DNA from 3 places in the Enterobacter sp. HK169 genome. Region 2 is predicted to be linked to each of the others. Evidence: predicted binding sites of a transcription regulator. Region 2 holds the regulator's gene; each other region holds the start of a gene.
What was found. The regulator LexA, encoded in region 2, represses DNA repair genes until DNA is damaged. The targets are predictions, from matches to a motif close to TNCTGTATGTACATACAGNA.
Positions count from the first base shown of each region.

Region 1: dinB (DNA polymerase IV) is a predicted target of LexA. The motif match lies at 1,993-2,012, and genes of this name have one in related genera.
Region 3: rmuC (DNA recombination protein RmuC) is a predicted target of LexA. The motif match lies at 2,413-2,432, and genes of this name have one in related genera.

Region 1 is NZ_CP017087.1:3,861,555-3,866,402, forward strand. Features, by position in the region: gene nqrE (NADH:ubiquinone reductase (Na(+)-transporting) subunit E) at 1-484, shown strand, start outside; gene nqrF (NADH:ubiquinone reductase (Na(+)-transporting) subunit F) at 495-1,718, shown strand; gene nqrM ((Na+)-NQR maturation NqrM) at 1,718-1,921, shown strand; gene dinB (DNA polymerase IV) at 2,030-3,088, shown strand; gene pepD (cytosol nonspecific dipeptidase) at 3,166-4,623, opposite strand.
Region 2 is NZ_CP017087.1:3,259,934-3,264,781, reverse strand. Features, by position in the region: gene zur (zinc uptake transcriptional repressor Zur) at 1-143, shown strand, start outside; gene EnteroDNA1_RS15470 (CsbD family protein) at 216-425, opposite strand; gene dinF (MATE family efflux transporter DinF) at 546-1,883, opposite strand; gene lexA (transcriptional repressor LexA) at 1,947-2,555, opposite strand; gene EnteroDNA1_RS15455 (diacylglycerol kinase) at 2,664-3,032, opposite strand; gene plsB (glycerol-3-phosphate 1-O-acyltransferase PlsB) at 3,187-4,848, shown strand, end outside.
Region 3 is NZ_CP017087.1:2,720,525-2,725,372, forward strand. Features, by position in the region: gene ubiJ (ubiquinone biosynthesis protein UbiJ) at 1-76, opposite strand, end outside; gene ubiE (bifunctional demethylmenaquinone methyltransferase/2-methoxy-6-polyprenyl-1,4-benzoquinol methylase UbiE) at 90-845, opposite strand; gene rmuC (DNA recombination protein RmuC) at 912-2,369, opposite strand; gene udp (uridine phosphorylase) at 2,509-3,270, opposite strand; gene EnteroDNA1_RS12975 (dienelactone hydrolase family protein) at 3,526-4,332, shown strand; gene metE (5-methyltetrahydropteroyltriglutamate--homocysteine S-methyltransferase) at 4,379-4,848, opposite strand, start outside.

The DNA.
Region 1 (4,848 bases), 600 kb from region 2:
ATTTGGTCTCGGTATCGCGGTCACCGTGGTGCTCGGCTTATCTGTACCGATCAACAATCTGGTGTACAACTTTGTGCTGCGGGACGGCGCGCTGGTGGAAGGGGTTGATCTCAGCTTCCTGAACTTCATCACCTTTATCGGGGTGATCGCGGCGCTGGTGCAAATCCTCGAGATGATCCTCGATAAGTATTTCCCGTCGCTCTACAACGCGCTGGGGATCTTCCTGCCGCTGATCGCGGTGAACTGCGCCATCTTCGGTGGCGTCTCGTTTATGGTGCAGCGTGATTACAACTTCAGCGAATCCGTGGTGTACGGTTTTGGTTCCGGCATCGGCTGGATGCTGGCGATTGTCACCATGGCGGGGATCCGCGAGAAAATGAAATATGCCAACGTGCCTGCGGGTCTGCGTGGCCTGGGGATCACCTTTATCACCACCGGGCTGATGGCGCTGGGCTTTATGTCCTTCTCCGGTGTGCAGCTATAAGGGCAAACAGATGGAAATTATCCTTGGCGTGGTGATGTTCACGCTGATTGTACTTGTGCTGTCAGGGCTTATTCTGGCGGCGCGCGCGAAGCTGGTAAATTCCGGCGACGTGGTCATTGATATTAACGACGAGCCGCAGAATCAGATCCGCACGCCGGCGGGAGACAAGCTGCTCAACACGCTCTCCGGTAACGGCATTTTTGTCTCCTCAGCCTGCGGCGGCGGCGGTTCCTGCGGACAGTGCCGCGTGACGGTAAAAGAGGGCGGTGGCGATATTCTGCCAACCGAACTGGCGCATATCACAAAGCGTGAGGCAAAAGAGGGCTGTCGTCTGGCCTGCCAGGTCGCGGTGCGCCAGAACATGAAGATTGAGCTGCCGGAAGAGATCTTCGGCGTCAAAAAATGGGAGTGCGAGGTTATCTCTAATGATAACAAAGCCACCTTTATAAAAGAGCTGAAGCTGCGGGTGCCGGAAGGCGAGCATGTCCCGTTCCGCGCCGGAGGCTACATTCAGATCGAGTGCCCGGAGCACGCTGTGGCCTATGCGGACTTTGACGTGCCGCATGAGTACCGCGCCGACTGGGACAAATTCAATCTCTTCCGCTTTGTATCTGAGGTGAAAGAGCCGACGCTGCGCGCCTACTCGATGGCCAACTATCCGGAAGAGAAGGGCATCATCATGCTCAACGTGCGTATCGCCACGCCGCCACCGAATGTGCCGGATGCACCGCCGGGCGTCATGTCGTCATACATCTGGTCGCTGAAGCCTGGCGATAAGGTGACGATCTCCGGCCCGTTCGGGGAGTTCTTCGCGAAAGATACCGATGCGGAAATGGTCTTTATCGGCGGCGGTGCCGGTATGGCCCCGATGCGCTCGCACATCTTTGACCAGCTCAAGCGGCTGGGTAGCCAGCGTAAGATCAGCTTCTGGTACGGGGCGCGCTCGCTGCGCGAGATGTTCTATGAAGATGAGTTTGAACAGCTGGCGCGTGAAAACCCGAACTTTACCTTCCATGTGGCGCTTTCCGATCCGCAGCCGGAAGATAACTGGACGGGCTATACGGGGTTCATCCACAACGTGCTGTATGAAAACTACCTCAAACAGCACCCGGCGCCTGAGGACTGCGAGTTCTATATGTGTGGTCCGCCGATGATGAACGCCGCCGTGATTAAGATGCTGAAAGATCTCGGTGTCGAAGATGAGAACATCATGCTCGATGACTTTGGAGGCTGATGATGCTGACGTTTCTGGCAACTTTTGTGGTGTTTGTGCTTGTCATCTTCGGCATGTCGTTAGGCTGGATCGTTAAGCGGAAAAGCATTCAGGGCAGCTGCGGCGGTATTTCCTCTATTGGGATGGAAAAGGTTTGCGACTGTCCGGAACCGTGCGATGCGCGGAAGAAAAGGATGGCCCGCGAGCAGCAGCGCATTATTTAATTTTTTGCAGGCCGGGTAAGGCAAAGCCGCCACCCGGCGTTCTCACATCTGCTTCTCAATCCTCATTTGTTTACTGTATACTTATCCAGTGATGAGTGAGGGCTTACTATGCGCAAAATAATCCATGTCGATATGGACTGCTTTTTTGCCGCAGTGGAGATGCGTGACAACCCGGCGCTGCGGGATATTCCCATCGCCATTGGCGGCAGCCGCGTTCAGCGTGGTGTCATCAGCACCGCCAACTATCCTGCGCGCAAATTTGGCGTGCGCAGCGCGATGCCGACGGCGATGGCCTTAAAGCTTTGCCCTCATCTCACGCTTCTGCCCGGCCGGTTTGAAGCCTATAAAGAGGCTTCCCTCCATATTCGGGAAATCTTCTCCCGCTATACCTCTCTGATAGAGCCGCTGTCGCTGGACGAAGCCTATCTGGATGTGACCGACAGCGTGCACTGCCACGGCTCCGCCACGCTGATGGCGCAGGAGATCCGCCAGAGGATTTTCCACGAGCTGAATCTGACGGCATCGGCGGGCGTCGCGCCCGTTAAATTCCTCGCCAAAATCGCCTCCGATTTAAATAAGCCCAACGGTCAATACGTCATCACGCCTGACGAGGTGCCGGCGTTTTTGAAAACGCTGCCGCTCGGCAAAATCCCCGGCGTGGGAAAAGTCTCCGCCGCAAAGCTGGAAAGCATGGGGCTACGGACCTGCGAAGACGTGCAGCGAAGCGATCTCGCTATGCTGCTCAAGCGCTTTGGAAAGTTTGGCCGCGTGCTGTGGGAGCGCAGCCAGGGAATTGACGATCGCGATGTGAACAGCGAACGGCTACGGAAATCCGTCGGCGTTGAGCGCACCCTCATTGAAGATATTCATGACTGGTCCGAATGCGAAACCATTATCACGGAACAGCTTTACCCGGAGCTGGAACGACGCTTAAGCAAGGTGAAGCCGGATCTGCTCATCGCCCGTCAGGGCATCAAGCTTAAATTCAACGACTTCCAGCAGACAACGCAGGAACACGTCTGGCCGCGTCTGAATAAAGACGATCTTATCGCGACGGCGAAAAAGGCATGGGAAGAGCGCCGGGGCGGGCGAGGGGTGAGGCTGGTGGGATTACACGTTACGCTGCTGGATCCGCAGCTAGAGCGCCAGCTGGTTCTGGGATTGTAAAAAAGCCCGGTGGCGCTACGCTTACCGGGCCTACGTTTTTCACCCTCTTCCTGTGGGAGAGGGCTGGGGCGAGGGTATTACTTAACTGGGATCGCTTTCAGCAGCTCAGTCAGCAGCGTCCAGTAGTGACCGACGCTTTCGATATGAACCTGCTCATCCGGCGAGTGCGGACCGGTAATGGTTGGCCCGATGGACACCATATCCATATCCGGATACGGTTTCTTGAACAGACCACATTCCAGACCGGCGTGGATCACCTGAATGTTCGGCGTGCTGTTGAACAGACGCTGATAGGTTTCACGCACCAGCGCCATCACCGGAGAACTTGCATCCGGCTGCCAGCCCGGGTAGCTGCCTTTTGCAGACGTTTTTGCGCCCGCCAGCGTGCCCAGTGATTCAAGCATGCTCACCACGTACTCTTTACCGCTGTCGATAAGGGAGCGGATCAGGCAGATGATTTCCGCGCTGTCGTCGCTCATGGTCACCACTCCCACGTTCAGTGAGGTTTCCACCACGCCTTTCGCCACGTCAGAGTTGCGGATCACGCCGTTTGGCGTCGCGTTCAGCAGCTGAACGAAGGTGTCACGAGACTGCGCGGTCAGAGCGGCTTTATCTGTAGAAACAGATTCCAGCACCACGGTCAGGTTTTTCTCTTTCGCCGACAGTTCGTTCTTCAGGATATCCAGGTACACGGTGGAGAGTTTTTTCAGCTCGTCCGCTTTTGCCGCTGGAACCGCTACGGTGGCGAAGGCTTCGCGCGGAATCGCGTTACGCAGTGTACCTCCGTTGAAGTCTACCAGACGCAGATCCAGCTCGGCCGCATGGCCTGCCAGGAAGCGCGCCAGCAGCTTGTTGGCGTTACCCAGACCCAGGTGAATATCACCGCCGGAGTGGCCGCCTTTCAGCCCTTTCAGCGTCAGCTTGAAGGTCTGGAAGCCAGCAGGAATCGCTTCGCGCTTCAGCGGCAGGGTAGAGATGAAATCAATCCCGCCCGCGCAGCCCATGTAGATCTCGCCTTCTTCTTCAGAGTCGGTGTTGATCAGGATGTCCGCCTGCAGCCAGTTCGCCTGCAGACCGAACGCGCCGTCCATGCCCGCTTCTTCGGTCATGGTCAGCAGCACTTCCAGCGGACCGTGCTCAACGCTGTCGTCGGCCAGCACGGCCAGCGCAGATGCCATACCGATGCCGTTATCCGCGCCCAGCGTGGTGCCGCGTGCTTTCACCCAGTCGCCGTCGATGTACGGTTGAATCGGGTCTTTGGTGAAGTCGTGAACGGTGTCGTTGTTCTTCTGTGGCACCATGTCCAGGTGCGCCTGCAGCACAACCGGTTTGCGGTTTTCCATGCCTGCGGTAGCCGGTTTGCGGATCAGAATGTTGCCAACCTGGTCACGTTCAGCATGCAGACCTTTTTCCTTCGCCCAGCCCATAATATGTTCGGCAAGCTGTTCTTCGTGGTAGGAAGGGTGTGGAATGGAGCAGATTTTCGCAAAAATATCCCACAGCGGCTGCGGAGATAATTGAGACAGTTCAGACACGATAAGTCTCCTTGTCGAGGCGCTGCAAACAGGGTTGCAGGTCACAGGGTTAGCAGGTTAATAGTTACCACAAGTCAGGCTTGCGAGATGAAACTGAGAATACCACTTTCTCTGCTGGCTGGTAGCATAAAGCATGTAAAAACTCAGGCAGAGGGCGCTAAACACTGGTTTTTAGTGCGTCAGATCTCTATAATCTCGCGCAACCTATTTCCCCCTCGAACACTT
Region 2 (4,848 bases):
CGGCGAAAATGGGTTTTGCCCTGCGTCATAACGTGATTGAAGCGCACGGACTGTGCTCTGCCTGCGTGGAAGTGGAAGCCTGCCGTCATCAGGACGCATGTCAGCACGACCACTCTATTCTTGTGAAGAAAAAACCGCGTTAGCAGTAGTAAAAGCAAAGGCGGCTCATGGCCGCCCTCAGGGTGTACTTCCTTGTACTTGCGGGTATAGCCCGCTTACCAGCGGTAGTCGTTGCGTTTTTCCCAGTCGCCCACTTCTTTTTCCGCCTGGTCTTTCGCGTAGCCGTAACGCTCCTGGATTTTACCGACAAGCTGATCGCGTTTACCTTCAATGACGGTCATATCGTCATCGGTCAGCTTACCCCACTGTTCTTTCGCTTTACCTTTGAACTGCTTCCAGTTGCCGCCGATTTCGTCTTTATTCATCATCGTGTCCTCTTAGTTAAGCGTCGGGTCGTAACGTCCGTTACGTTCTTTTCTGCTGGACGTGATAATTATTGTAGTTAAGGATTCGGCAGTTGATTTGATATTCGGAATCTTTAACCGTCACGATATATCGTGACGTGAAGGGAACCAGGTATTGTTTTGCCAGTGGCGGTGCCAGATAAAAGCCAGCGATATCCCTCTCAGCGAGAGGAAAACGGCCAGGGCCAGCCACAAACCGTGATTACCCAGCCAGGGAAGCGTCAGCAGCGTCAGGCCAAAGCCTGCCGCCGCGACTGCCATACTGTTGCGCATTTCCGCTCCGCGCGTCGCACCAATAAACATGCCGTCCAGCAGATAACACCAGACGCCGACCACCGGTAAGATGACTTGCCAGATGAGATAGTGACTCGCCAGCTCGCGCAGCGCAGGGATAGACGTAAGCAACGCGACGATTTGCTCACCAAGGCAGGCATAAACCAGGCCGAACGCCAGCGCCACCAGCCCAGACTGGCGGCAGGCTGCCCGCCAGACATCCCGCAGCTGCCCGCTTTCGCGCGCCCCGTACGCCTGCCCGGAATGCGCTTCTACCGCATAGGCAAAACCGTCCAGCGCGTAGGCGGTAAAGGTCAGTAGCGTCATCAATACCGCGTTGATCGCGACGATTTCTGGCCCCAGTCGCGCCCCGAAAACCGTCAGTGCGCCGAAGCAGAGCTGAAGCAGCAGCGAGCGCAGCATGATGTCACGATTAAGCGCCAGCAGCCTACGGATATTGCCGCGCCATGCGGTTTTGAGCAGCGCCAGGGAGATGCCGCGCATCGCCAGCACGCGCCAGACCATCCACAGACCAATAATAAAGGTTCCGTATTCGGCAATTGCCGTCGCCAGCGCCGCGCCCCGCACGTTCATATGCAGGCCCATTACCAGCCAGACATCCAGCACAATGTTGAGAAGGTTGCCTACCACCAGCAAAATCACCGGTGCACGGGCGTACTGCACGCCCAGTAGCCACCCCAGCAGAACCAGGTTTGCCAGCGAGGCGGGCGCGCTGAGCCAGCGAATTTCAAGGAAACGGCGCGCCTGAGCCAGTACCGCCTCGCTGCCGCCGACAACATGGAGCGCAAGGTCGATCAGGGGCGTACGTAATAAAACGATTAACACTCCCGCGCCAAGCGCAAGGATCAGCGGCTGGACCAGCGCGCGCGCCAGACGCAGCGGATCTTTTGCACCATAAGCCTGTGCCGTGAGCCCGGTGGTGCTCATGCGCAAAAAGAGCAGCAGCATAAACAGGAAGCTGGTTGCCGTCGCGCCAATCGCCACGCCGCCAAGATAAACAGGCGAATCAAGATGACCAATAACGGCAGTATCGACCAGCCCCAGCAAGGGCACGGTGATATTAGAGAAAATCATCGGCAGAGCGAGACGCCACAATGCCTTATCTGATTCCGTCAGCAGTGACATGAAAAATACCGGGAGTGGAGAATGAAGCAGGCTACAGCGGCGCCATAGCCTGTCAGGAAGAGATTACAGCCATTCACCGTTGCGAATGACCCCAACCGCCAGTCCTTCGATAGAGAAGTTGTGTTCGCGGAGATCGACCACAATCGGGGAGAACTCATTGTTTTCAGGCAGCAGCTGAACGGTGTTACCCTGTTTTTTCAGACGCTTGACGGTAACTTCATCATCAATGCGCGCGACAACTACCTGGCCGTTACGCACATCCTGCGTTTTGTGCACCGCAAGCAGATCGCCATCAAGAATACCGATGTCTTTCATCGACATACCGCTAACGCGCAGCAGGAAATCTGCGCTCGGTTTGAACATGCCAGGATCGACCTGGTAGTGGCCTTCAATATGCTGCTGTGCCAGTAAAGGCTCACCGGCGGCAACACGGCCTATCAGCGGAATGCCCGTCTCTTCTTCCACCAGCAGGCGGATACCGCGTGACGCGCCTGAAACAATCTCAATCACGCCTTTACGCGCCAGCGCTTTCAGGTGTTCTTCGGCAGCATTCGGAGAACGGAAGCCCAGACGCTGCGCGATTTCCGCACGCGTGGGTGGCATACCCGTCTGGCCGATATGATCCCGGATGAGATCAAACACCTCTTGCTGCCTGGTCGTTAACGCTTTCATTCCGCCCCCTGGGTGTATATACAGTTATGCTGTGAGTATATACAGTCAAAGGCGATTTTGGAACCAAAAACTGCACAAAAAACCAGGGACTTAATTATTCCTCGAGGCTCATCGGAAATGTGACCAAAGCAGCGTGACCCAGGTGATAACGGCAGTGATAATCGCCAGCAACACGGCAGCAGAGCCCATGTCTTTTGCGCGGCCAGAAAGCTCGTGGAAATCTGAACCAATGCGATCAACAACGGCTTCAATAGCGCTATTAAGAATTTCCACTATCATCACCAGAAGCACGGAACCGATAAGAAGTACGCGGGTAATAGCATCAACATCAAGGAAACAGGCGATGATCACCGCGATGATAGCGGCGACGCCCTCCTGGCGAAAGGCGGCTTCGTTGATCCACGCGGCACGGAAACCTTTCCATGAATAGCCGGCGGCTTTGATGATACGCGTTAACCCAGTGGTATTATTGGCCATTAAAAGAACCTTTTATGAAAAAAAGCGTCAGTAACAGGAACTGTAGCGCGTTTCGCTACAGCCTGAAGTATGACGGGTAACAACAGAAATTTTGCGCGCTTTCTGTTATCCTTGCGCCGCAATTGCATTATTAACCAGAGGCTTTACATCGTTTATGTCCGGCTGGCCACGAATTTACTACAAATTACTTAATTTACCATTAAGCATCCTGGTAAAAAGCAAGTCTATCCCAGCAGAACCCGCGCTGGAATTGGGGCTCGATACGTCGCGTCCTATTATGTACGTTTTGCCTTATAACTCGAAGGCAGACTTACTGACGCTGCGCGCCCAGTGTCTGGCGCATGACTTACCGGACCCGCTTGAACCGCTTGAAGTTGACGGTACGCTGCTGCCGCGCTACGTGTTCATTCACGGTGGACCGCGCGTGTTTACCTACTACACGCCAAAAGAAGAGTCCATCAAGCTGTTCCACGACTATCTTGACCTGCACCGCAGCAACCCCGATCTGGATGTGCAGATGGTGCCGGTGTCGGTGATGTTTGGTCGTCGTCCGGGCCGTGAAAAAGGTGAAGAGAACCCGCCGCTGCGCATGCTTAACGGCATCCAGAAGTTCTTCGCGGTCTCCTGGCTGGGACGCGACAGCTTTGTGCGTTTCTCCCCTTCCGTTTCGCTGCGTCGTATGGCGGACGAGCACGGTACCGACAAGATCATCGCGCAAAAACTGGCGCGCGTGGCGCGTATGCACTTCGCCCGCCAGCGCCTCGCTGCCGTAGGGCCGCGTCTCCCGGCGCGTCAGGATCTGTTCAACAAGCTTTTGGCCTCCAAAGCGATTGCCCGCGCCGTTGAAGACGAAGCGCGCAGCAAGAAAATATCGCATGAGAAAGCCCAGCAGAACGCCATTGCGCTGATGGAAGAGATTGCAGCGAACTTCTCTTACGAGATGATTCGCCTGTCCGATCGTATTCTCGGCTTTACCTGGAACCGCCTGTATCAGGGCATCAACGTTCATAATGCCGAACGTGTGCGTCAGCTGGCGCACGATGGCCATGAGATTGTCTATGTTCCCTGCCACCGCAGCCACATGGACTACCTGCTTCTTTCCTACGTGCTCTATCACCAGGGGCTGGTACCGCCGCACATTGCTGCCGGTATCAACCTGAATTTCTGGCCAGCAGGTCCGATTTTCCGCCGCCTGGGCGCGTTCTTTATCCGTCGCACCTTCAAGGGCAACAAGCTCTACTCCACCGTGTTCCGCGAGTATCTGGGCGAGCTGTTCAGCCGCGGCTATTCCGTGGAGTACTTCGTGGAAGGCGGTCGTTCCCGTACCGGACGTCTGCTCGATCCGAAGACCGGCACGCTGTCGATGACCATTCAGGCGATGCTGCGCGGAGGAACCCGTCCAATCACGCTGGTGCCAATTTACATTGGCTATGAGCACGTGATGGAAGTGGGCACGTACGCCAAAGAGCTGCGCGGTGCGACCAAAGAGAAAGAGAGCCTGCCGCAGATGCTGCGCGGTTTGAGCAAGCTACGCAATCTCGGTCAGGGCTACGTGAACTTCGGCGAACCCATGCCGCTGATGACGTATCTGAACCATCACGTTCCCGAGTGGCGCGAGTCCATCGATCCTATCGAAGCGATTCGTCCGGCCTGGCTGACGCCAACGGTCAACGGCATCGCGTCCGAGCTGATGGTGCGCATTAACAACGCCGGTGCGGCTAACGCCATGAACCTGTGCTGTACGGCGCTTCTGGCTTCGCGTCAGCGCTCGCTGACCCGCGAACAGCTCACGGAGCAGCTGGATTGCTATCTGGAC
Region 3 (4,848 bases), 540 kb from region 2:
TCAGCGCAGGGGCGCGATACAGAAAAGCGTTCAGTACATTCTCGATGCCTGCGGAGACTAAGGGTTTAAAGGGCACGGGACACCTCCACTCAGAATTTGTAACCGCGATGCAGCGCGACGACACCGGCCGTCAGGTTGAAATATTCAACGTTCTCAAATTCCGCGTCCTGCATCATGGCTTTTAATGTGTCCTGATCCGGGTGCATACGGATAGACTCCGCCAGATAGCGGTAGCTTTCAGCGTCGTTAGCCACCAGCTCACCAATACGCGGCAGCACGTGGAAGGAATAGGCGTCGTAGGCTTTGCTCAGCGGCTCAATGATCGGTTTAGAGAACTCGAGCACCAGCAAACGTCCACCCGGCTTCAGCACGCGGTACATGGAGCGCAGCGCTTTTTCTTTATCGGTAACGTTACGCAGACCGAAAGAGATCGTGATGCAGTCAAAGGTATTGTCCGGGAATGGCAGCGCTTCGGCGTTTGCCTGCACATACTCGACATTCCCCACCACGCCGATGTTACGCAGCTTTTCGCGTCCCATTTTCAGCATGGAATCATTAATATCGGCGAGAACAACGCGACCGGTTTCGCCCACCAGACGGGAGAATTTCGCGGTTAAATCGCCCGTACCACCGGCTAAATCCAGCACCGTTTGTCCACGACGTACGCCGCTGCAGTCAATGGTGAAGCGCTTCCACAAGCGATGAATGCCGAACGACATCAGGTCATTCATTACATCGTACTTCGCCGCCACGGAATGAAATACGTGGGCCACCATGTCAGCTTTCTGCGCTTTGGCGACAGTCTGAAAGCCAAAGTGCGTTGTGTCTTGTGAATCGTCAGCCATCTCAGAGCCTGCTTATCAGTAAAATGTTCGTGAAGTGTAACAGATTGGGCGCGTTTGCCCTACGTTTCAACCACCGCGAAAGAAACGCGCTGGAGTCTCGTCTGGTGATAAATCCGCCGCTAACGTGTTGTCTTCACTGTTTGTCTTTTGTTCGTCCGCGCCTTCTCGCAGGCGAAATTCGTCGTCCTGGGCGGTGGCCTGTTCGACCAATTCCGGATTAATCTCGCGTTTAACCTCAACCCCCAGGCTGCGGAATGATTCAGCCTGTGCCAGCAGATTGCCGCGTCCGGAGGCGAGTTTTTTCATCGCCTGGCGGTAGTTATCCTGCGCACGATCCAGGCTCTGCCCGACTGAAGACATGTCGTCCACGAAGAGGCGCATTTTGTCGTACAGCTTGCTGGCGCGATCGGCAATCTGCTGCGCGTTGCGGCTCTGGTGCTCATAGCGCCACAGGTTCGCAATGGTGCGTAACGCCACCAGCAGCGTGGTGGGGCTGACCAGCATAATGTTATTTTTGAGCGCTTCGGTGATAAGTTCAGGCTGTCTGTCGAGTGCCAGCAGGAACGCGGGTTCTACCGGGATGAACATCAGGACATAGTCCAGCGAGCGCAGACCCGGCAGCTGCTGGTAGTCTTTTCTGCCAAGCAGGCGAATATGATTACGCACGGAGGCAATGTGCTCCTGCAGCGCAGACTCGCGGGTGTAGTCATCGTCCGCATTAAAGTAGCGTTCATACGCCACCAGCGTCATTTTGGCGTCAATCACCACATCTTTACCCTGCGGCAGCCGCACGATGACATCCGGCTGCATACGCGAGCGGGCATCGTTTTCGATACTCACCTGCGTTTCGTACTCGTATCCTTCGCGCAGACCAGAGGCCTCAAGCACGCGGGTCAGCACCACTTCTCCCCAGTTGCCCTGGGTTTTGTTATCCCCTTTCAGCGCGCGGGTCAGGTTGACCGCTTCCTGCGCCATTTGCGCATTCAGCTGCTGAAGATTGCGAATCTCATGCGCCAGCGTGTGCCGCTCGCGGGCTTCCTGACCAAAGCTGTCCTGCACCTGACGGCGAAAACCGTCCAGCTGTTCGCGCAGCGGCGTCAGCAGGCTGTTCAGGCTCTGGCGGTTCTGTTCGTCAACGCGGCGGTTGCTGTGCTCAAAAATTCGGTTGGCGAGGTTCTCAAACTGTTCGCTGAGGCGCTGCTCGCTGTTGATCATCTGGCGGATTTTGTCTTCCGCATGCAGCTGGGTGGATTCAAGGCGAGTAGTGACTTCGCGGAGATCGGCCTCCAGCGAGGTGTTAATGTCTCGCAGGTTACGCAGCTCGTTGTTGAGCAGTTCGCACTCGTCGCGCCAGTGTTCGCTCAAAGCAAGCTGCTGTTTTGCCGCGCTTAAATCGGCGACCATCTCTTCTCGCTCGGCCAGCTGGTCGGCCTTCTGCTGCGCATGCTGGTAGCTGGAAATCAGCCAGCCAATCCCTAAGCCCACCAGCGCAATCACCGCGTAAATCAGGATCGAGATATCCACAATGCCCCCTGCATCAACGTATTACCCGCACAAAATAGAATTGTGCTGTATAAACGTCCAGTTTGAAAGGGTTTTCCTGCGAGGCGCTACGCAAAAAATAAAGGCCGAACGCGTCGGCCTTTGATTACAGAAGAGAGGATCAGATCAGGCGACGCGCTGCTTCCACCACGATTTTCACTGCATGACTTTCGGTCTGCTTCATGGTTTCGGCGTTCGGGATCTCCTGCTGGGTACGGTTGACGATCACGCCCGCCACCATACCGGCACGCAGACCCTGGCTTGCGCACATGGTCAGCAGCGTTGCGGATTCCATTTCGTAGTTCATCACGCCCATGGACTGCCACTCTTCCATTGAGCCTTTGAAACGGCTAACCACGCGGCCTGAGAAGGTGTCGTAACGCTCCTGGCCCGGGTAGAAGGTGTCGGAAGAGGCGGTGACGCCCACGTGGGTGGTTGCGCCCACGGATTTCGCGGCTTCAACCAGCGCGGTGGTGCATTCGAAATCAGCCACTGCCGGGAATTCCATCGGTGCAAAGTGCAGGCTTGCGCCGTCCAGACGAACGGACGCGGTCGTGACCAGCACGTCTCCGACGTTGATGTGCGGCTGGATAGCGCCGGTGGTACCGATACGCAGGAAAGTACGGATGCCCAGCTGTGCCAGCTCTTCAACAGCAATAGACGTAGACGGACCACCGATACCGGTAGAGCACACGATCACCGCTTTGCCATCCAGCTCTGCGCGCCAGGTGGTGAACTCACGATGGGCAGCCAGCTTGACCGGCTTATCCATCAGCGCGGCGATCTTTTCCACACGCTCAGGATCGCCAGGGACGATAGCGAGAGTAGCCCCTTGTAAATCGTTTTTGGTGAGGCCGAGATGAAAAACATCAGACTTAGACATAGGTGACTCCTCTGTGGGTCGGTTAGTCAGAAGAAGTAAAACGGTACTTTACAGAAGCAGTAAGCATATTTTCGTGACACACCTCACCATGAATGAAAATGATTACATTGAATTTCCATAAAAAAGTGATTTACATCACATTAACAAGTTATAACGCCTGGTGCTGCACAAAAGATAGACCGTTTAAGGCACTGTGAGTTGTTAACCTGGTGTCTATATTTACCTTTGCGCTAACTCATTGGTACGGAGAATGCCATGACTGAAAAAACCGGTTTTGCACCTGCTGCGGCCCCACATGCTTCAACCATCGTGTCGACGCCAGAAGCGGCAATTACCGCGGGCGAGACCTCCATTCCCTCGCAGGGGGAGAATATGCCTGCTTATCACGCACGGCCAAAATCGGCAGACGGTCCGCTGCCCATCGTGATTGTGATTCAGGAGATATTTGGTGTTCACGAACACATTCGCGACCTCTGCCGCCGACTGGCGCTGGAAGGGTATCTGGCCGTTGCGCCAGAGCTCTACTTCCGTCAGGGCGATCCGAACGACTACAGCGATATTCCAACATTGCTCAGCAACCTGGTGAGCAAAGTCCCGGACGCGCAGGTGCTGGCCGATCTCGACCACGTCGCCAGCTGGGCGGCGCGCAACGGCGGCGATCCGCATCGTCTGCTGGTCACGGGTTTCTGCTGGGGTGGACGCATTAGCTGGCTGTATGCCGCGCATAACCCGCAGCTCAAAGCCGCTGTCGCCTGGTACGGCAAACTGGTGGGTGAAAAAACGCTGAACTCGCCGAAACATCCCGTCGATATAGCCACGGAGCTAAACGCCCCCGTGTTAGGACTTTACGGCGGTCAGGACACCGGTATTTCGCTGGATTCGGTTGAGACCATGCGCCATGCGCTCCGTGCGGCCAATGCGAAGGCAGAGATCGTGGTGTATCCGGATGCCGGGCACGCGTTTAACGCCGATTATCGTCCGAGCTATCACGCAGAATCAGCCAAAGATGGCTGGCAAAGAATGCTGGCGTGGTTTAGCCAGTACGGCGGTAAGAAAGCGTAATAAAAAAAGCCCGGTGGCGGCTATGCCTTACCGGGCCTACGCATCATCAAGCCTGACGCAAGTTTTGCGCCGCCTTCACCATGTTCGCCAGCGCCGCGCGCGTCTCCGGCCAGCCGCGGGTTTTCAGTCCGCAGTCCGGGTTCACCCACAGGCGCTCTGCCGGAATGCGCTGGGCCGCTTTTTTCAGCAGGGCTTCAATCCACTCCACGCTCGGCACGTTCGGGGAGTGAATGTCGTACACGCCCGGCCCGATTTCATTCGGGTAGTCGAACTCTTCAAACGACTCCAGCAGCTCCATGTCTGAACGCGAGGTCTCGATGGTGATCACGTCGGCATCGAGCGCGGCAATCGAATCCATAATGTCGTTGAATTCGCAGTAACACATGTGGGTGTGGATCTGGGTATCGTCCTTCGCCACCGCGGCGTTGATGCGGAACGCCTCCACGCCCCACTGCAGGTAGGCATCCCAGTCGCTGCGGCGCAGCGGCAAGCCTTCGCGCAGGGCCGGTTCGTCAA